DNA from 2 places in the Saccharopolyspora sp. NPDC002578 genome. Region 2 is predicted to be linked to the other one. Evidence: riboswitches for the same ligand, from Rfam matches in the RefSeq annotation. Region 2 holds a riboswitch; the other holds the start of a gene.
What was found. Region 2 has a riboswitch for thiamine pyrophosphate ahead of thiD (bifunctional hydroxymethylpyrimidine kinase/phosphomethylpyrimidine kinase). Riboswitches for the same ligand answer to the same signal wherever they lie in the genome.

Region 1: it holds a riboswitch for thiamine pyrophosphate, as region 2 does, so the genes downstream of both, thiO (glycine oxidase ThiO) here and thiD (bifunctional hydroxymethylpyrimidine kinase/phosphomethylpyrimidine kinase) in region 2, are expected to answer to the same signal.

Annotation. Positions count from the first base shown of each region.
Region 1 is NZ_JBSFWJ010000018.1:98,656-101,651, forward strand. It holds gene thiG (thiazole synthase) at 1-630, opposite strand, end outside; gene thiS (sulfur carrier protein ThiS) at 632-832, opposite strand; gene thiO (glycine oxidase ThiO) at 823-1,956, opposite strand; TPP riboswitch at 1,946-2,055, opposite strand; gene thiE (thiamine phosphate synthase) at 2,131-2,805, shown strand.
Region 2 is NZ_JBSFWJ010000006.1:58,911-61,906, reverse strand. It holds gene ACWD38_RS05155 (hypothetical protein) at 1-627, opposite strand, end outside; gene ACWD38_RS05150 (hypothetical protein) at 703-972, opposite strand; gene ACWD38_RS05145 (biotin attachment protein) at 1,271-1,501, shown strand; TPP riboswitch at 1,565-1,663, shown strand; gene thiD (bifunctional hydroxymethylpyrimidine kinase/phosphomethylpyrimidine kinase) at 1,657-2,490, shown strand; gene tenA (thiaminase II) at 2,516-2,996, shown strand, end outside.

The sequences.
Region 1 (2,996 bases), on a different contig from region 2:
GGTGACGGCGCTGGCGAGCAGCACCGCGTCGCAGCCCAGTTCCATCGCGAGCGCCGCGTCGGAGGCGGTGCCGATGCCGGCGTCGAGCACGATCGGCACGGTCGCGCGGGACACGATCATCTCGATGTTGTGCGGGTTCCGGATGCCGAGGCCGGTGCCGATCGGCGAGCCCAGCGGCATCACGGCCGCGCAGCCGGCGTCGGCGAGCCGGGTCGCCAGCACCGGGTCGTCGTTGGTGTAGGCGAGCACCACGAATCCTTGGTCGACGAGCTGTTCGGCGGCGTCGAGCAGTTCCACCGGGTCGGGCAGCAGGGTGTCGTCGTCGGCCACGACTTCCAGCTTCACCCAGTTCGTCTCCAGGGCTTCCCGCGCCAGTTGCGCGGTGAGGACCGCTTCCGCCGCGGTGCGGCAGCCCGCGGTGTTGGGCAGCGCTTCGATGCCGAGCCGGTGCAGCAGGTCGAGCACGCCGGTGCGCCCGCCCGCGTCGGCGCGGCGCATCGCGACCGTCGTGAGCTCGGTGCCGGAGGCCAGCAGCGCGCGTTCCAGGACGGACAGGTTCGCTGCGCCCCCGGTTCCCGTGATCAGCCGCGAGCCGAACTCGCGCCCGGCGATCACCAGTGGATCGTCCACGTCAGCCTCCTTGCACCGCGGTGAGCACTTCGACGGCGGCGCCGTCGTGCAGTTCGGTGGCCGCCCAGGAGGCCCTGGGCACCACGGTTCCGTCGATGGCGACGGCGACTCCTCGTTCGGGCACGCCGAACTCGGCCAGCACCGCGGCGAGCGTGGCGTCCTCGTCCACCGGCCGAGCCGATCCGTTGATCACTACTTGCACGGTTGCCCTCCTCTGTCGTGGGAAACGGGCCGCGCGCCTCGCCCGGGGTCGGCGGCGGTCGCGGGGGGTTCCGCGCCGGACAGCGCCGCGAGCACCGCGTCGGCGGTGATCGGTGCGAGCAGGAAACCGTTGCGGTGGTGCCCGGTCGCGGCGAGCACGCCGGGTTCCAGCTCGCCGATCAGCGGCAGGTTGTCGTGCGTGCCGGGCCGGTGTCCGGCGATGGCTTCGACCAGCGCGTACTCGGCGAGGCCCGGCACCAGCCGTTCCGCGTCCGCGAGCAGGTCCCGCACTCCGCCGACGGTGACGTCGAGGTCGTAGCCCGCGTCGTACTGGGTGGCGCCGACGACGAGTCCGCCGTCGTCGCGCGGCACCAGGTAGACCTGCCTGCCGTGCACCGGTCCGCGCACGGTCCGCGTCGGGGGCGGCAGCGCCGTGGCGCGCGCCCGCAGCCGCAGCACCTCCCCCTTCACGGGCCGGATTCGCCCGGTCAGCCCGGGGTGCAGCTCGCCGGAGCGGGCGCCGGCGGCGATCACCGCGACGTCGCAGTGCGCGGTGCCGTCGGCGAGTTCCACCGCGCCGGGCCGCACCCGCAGCGCCCGCCCGTCGCGGAAGTCGACGCCCGCCGCTGCCGCCGCCTTCCGCAGCGCGGCCAGCGCCACCCGGTTGTCCACGGCGAGGTCGCCCGGCACTTCCAGGCCGCGGCGCACGGCTGGGCCGAGCGACGGTTCGGCGCGGCGCAGTTCCCGGCCGGTGAGCCGGGTGACGCTGCGCCCGCGGGACGCGAGGTGGTCGGCGAGCATGTCCAGTTCGGCGCGGTCGGCGCCGTCGACGCCGACGACGAGCGTGCCTTCCCGGCGCAGTCCGGTGGGCAGGCCGGAGTCCGCGGCCAGTTCCGTGGCGAACTCGGGCCAGCGCCGCAGCGAGTCGGAGCCGAGTTCGAGCAGTTCCTCCTCGCCGGGGGACGCTTCGGCGACGGGCGCGAGCATGCCACCTGCGACCCACGACGCGGCGCGTTCACCGGCGTCGACGAGCTGGACGCGGTGCCCCGCGCGCGCGGCTTTCCACGCGACGGCGAGACCGATGATCCCGCCGCCCACGACGGTGACGGCTGACTGCTGCGACATCTACGCTCCCTGCGCCGGCATGACCCGGATCAGGTTCGACGGTCGGGGCGGTCGCCCCCTCTCAGTCCGGTTCTTCTCCGGACTCCCGTGCGGACCACCACCCACCGTACTCACTCCGCCAGGTGAGGTCAGCATCCGGCCGGTGCCCTCCCCCGCTGCGGATACCCTGGGGGCATGCCCGGATTGGACGGTTACGGCATCCGCACGCGGCTCGCCGACGCACGGCTGTACCTCTGCACCGACGCGCGCGGGGAGCGGGGTGATCTGGCCGAGTTCGCCGAGGCCGCGTTGTCCGGCGGCGTCGACATCATCCAGCTGCGGGACAAGACCTCCGGCGGCGCGCCGTTGGAGGCGCGCCAGGAGCTCGCCGCGCTGGAGGTGCTGGCGGAGGCGTGCGTGCGGCACGGCGCTCTGCTGGCGGTGAACGACCGCGCGGACGTGGCGCTGACCGCGGAGGCGGACGTGCTGCACCTGGGTCAGGACGACCTGCCGGTGCCGGCGGCGCGGCGCATCGTCGGCGACGAGGTGGTGATCGGCCGTTCCACGCACGACGTGGTGCAGGCGGACGCGGCGGCCACGGAACCGGGCGTGGACTACTTCTGCACCGGCCCGGTGTGGACGACGCCGACGAAGCCGGGCCGCGAGGCGGCGGGGCTGGAGCTGGTGCGCCACGCCGCGGAGCACCGCGGGCACGGCAGGCCGTGGTTCGCGATCGGCGGCGTGGACCACGCGAACCTCGCCGAAGCGGTCGCGGCAGGCGCGGAACGAATCGTCGTGGTCCGCGCGATCACCGAAGCCGAAGACCCCCAGTCCGCCGCCGAATCACTCCGAGCAGGCCTCCCGACCTGACGGCGAGCGTTCTTCCAGCTTCGGCCCCCTTTCCGAAGTGGCCCCGCCACGAGGCGTGGTCGTTGTCCTGTCAGCGGCGAAGCCGCTGAGCAGCGACCACCCTGCCCACCGGCACCGCCGCGGGTTCTCAGCTGCTTGCTCGCGAGGACAGCTTTTTCCCTCGTGGCGGAGCCACTCGGGAAAAAGATCCC
Region 2 (2,996 bases):
CTCCACCCGGACCTCGGCCGCGGTGAAGGTCTGCTCGGCGAAGTCCGGTCCGGCGAGCTGGATCTCCAGCCGCTGCTCGCGCAAGGTGATCGCGGCGGCGCCACCTGGCACCGACAGCGGTTCGCCGTCGGCGGTGACGATGAGGCTGCCCTCGCCGTCGGACTCCGGGCGCACCGCGACGTGCGAGAGGGCGACGTCGCGCGCCCCTTCGGCACCGGTGACGCCGATGACGTCCCTGGCGACCTCGTCCTGCTCGGAGTTCTCCTCCGCGCGCGGAGCCAGCAGCGGCGTGCGCAGCTTCGCGGCCAGCCGGTGGGGAGCCCAGGAACCGGGTCCGATGAGGTTCACCACGGAGGTGATCTCGGTGTCGGCGAGCAGGCGTTCGCTGCCCACCGCGGGCGTGATCTCGATGGCCGCGACGTTCCGCTCCTCCAGCAGGTCGCGCAGCGCCTTGGCGCGCAGCCTGCTGTTGCGGTCGAATCCGCGGGTGATCGCGACGGCTCCGGACGTCCCGCCCTGCGCCGCTGCATCGGCGAGACCGGCCAGCGGAGCCCAGACCTTCGCCGGATCCGGCCGGGTCGAGCGGCGGGAGCGGGCGGACTGAGGGGCGTCGGCAGTGGTGTCCATTGCGTCAACTTTAATCCGCCACGCAGGGTCGCCTCACTAGGTGATCAGCGGTCGGCTGTGTGACTTCGCTCGCGCTCACGCGTCCCAGGTGGTGACCACGAGATCCCGGTCGCGCTCCAGCTGTTCGTCGACGTGCTGCTCGCACTCCGGGCAACGCTCGGTGATGCGGCGGCTCGACGGTTCCTTGGTGGCCGGCCAGGTCTCGTGCGGGAGTTTGATCGTCGTCGCGCACAGCGCGGTCACCGGATCACCGGCGGGTCTGGCACCGGGGCGCACCGTGATCGCGTGCCGGACCCGCTGCCCTGCTCCGACGATCCACCAGACGTGCTCTTGATCGGGGAACACTTCGCTCCCACCCCCATACCTGTCAGGACGTCCCGAGCCGCGCTTCGATCCGCTTGGCCGGATCTCGAACTCTAGACGGATCGATCAGCTCGCACGTTGCATTCGCGTGGCTACCGGAATGACTGGCTGCGCTGCTCCGATCGTGTTAATGCGGCTGTTCGGCGGAGCACCCTCGGTCCGGCGCGGATGCCGCGCTGGGCCACTCGACGTACGAAGCCGAGCACGCGCTTCGCTTGTGGTGAGAAGGATCACCGCTCATGCTGACCGCAACGATGATCGATTGCGGAGGCGTGTGCTCGTGACGGACCTGCACTTCCCCTGGCCGCGGCAGGATCCGCACGAGCCGGGGGTCCTCGCCCGCTGGCTGGCGGCCGACGGCGCCCCGGTGCGCAGCGGCACCGCCGTCGCGGAGGTGGTGACCGACGGCGTCCGGCGCACCGTGCGCGCCTCCGCCTCGGGCACGTTGTGGCGGCAGGGCGCGGCGGGCGAGCACTTCGCCGCGGGAGCGGTCATCGGGCTCATCGAATGAGAGCGGCGCAGGGCACGGCGAGATCGGCGACTCCGGCGGGTTGACCGTGCTTGCTAGGTTGGGGGCAGTGACGCGGGGTGCCCGGCGAGCGGCCGGGCTGAGAGCAGACCCGTCGAACCTGACCTAGTTCGTGCTAGCGGAGGGACGTCACCCACGTGACCGTTCGTGCTGCCCGGCCGGAATTCGCCCGGCCCGTTCCCAACGTGCTGACGATCGCCGGAACCGACCCCAGCGGCGGTGCCGGGATTCAAGCCGACCTGAAAGCCTTCTCCGCCAACGGCGCCTACGGCATGTCGGTGGTGACGGCGCTGGTCGCGCAGACCACCACCGGCGTCGCCGAGGTGCGGGAAGTACCGCCGGAGTTCGTCACCTCCCAGCTCACCACGCTGCTCGACGACGTGCGGGTGGACGCGGTGAAGATCGGGATGCTGGCGGGAACCGGGGTGATCCGCGCGGTCGTGGCCGTGCTCGACCGCTACGCGCCGCCGCACGTGGTGCTGGATCCGGTGATGGTCGCCAAGAGCGGGCACCGGCTGCTCGCCGACGAGGCGGTCGCGGTGCTGCGCGACGAGCTGCTGCCGCGAGTGGACCTGATCACGCCGAACCTGCCGGAGGCAGCGGATCTGCTGGGGGAGCGGGAGATCACCGACTCCGGCGGGATGGCCGGGCAGGCCGAGCGGCTGACCGGCTTGGGCGCCAAGCAGGTGCTGCTCAAGGGCGGGCACCTGCGCGAGGCGGCGAGCCTCGACCTCTTCCGCGGCGACGGCGAAGCCGAGTTCCTGCGCCGCGAGCGGATCGAGACCACGAACGACCACGGCACCGGGTGCACGTTGTCGGCGGCCATCGCGGCACTGCGCCCGCAGCGGCCGGACTGGTCCTCGGCGGTCCGCGACGGCAAGGAGTACCTGACCGAGGCGTTGCGCGCCGCGGACCGGCTGGACGTGGGCCGGGGGCACGGCCCCGTGCACCACTTCCACCGCTGGTGGTGAACCCGATCTTCTGGAGGGACCGTTCATGAGCAGGCTTCCCGCCCCACCGCCCGGCGGTTTCTGCGCGGGCGCGTGGGAGCACACCGCCGCGTTGCAGCAGGCCATCGTCGAGCACCCGTTCAACGCGGCGCTCACCGACGGCGCGCTGGACCGGGAGCGGTTCGCGTTCTACATCGTGCAGGACGCGCGGTACCTGGTCGGTTTCGCGCAGGCGCTGACCGCGGCGTCCACGCGGGCGGAGGACCCCGCCGACGCGGCGTTCCTGGCCGGTGCGGCGCAAGGCGCGCTGGTGGAGGAACGCCGGTTGCACGCCGGGTACGTGGAGGAGTTCGGGCTCACCGAGGCCGACCTCGCCGGGGTGGTGACCTCGCCGTCGTGCACGGCCTACACCTCGTTCTTGCGCGGCAGCGCGCTGGTGGAGCCGTATCCGGTGCTGCTGGCGGCGATCCTGCCGTGCTTCTGGGTGTACCAGCACGTGGGCAGCGAGATCCTGGCCGCCGTCGGGG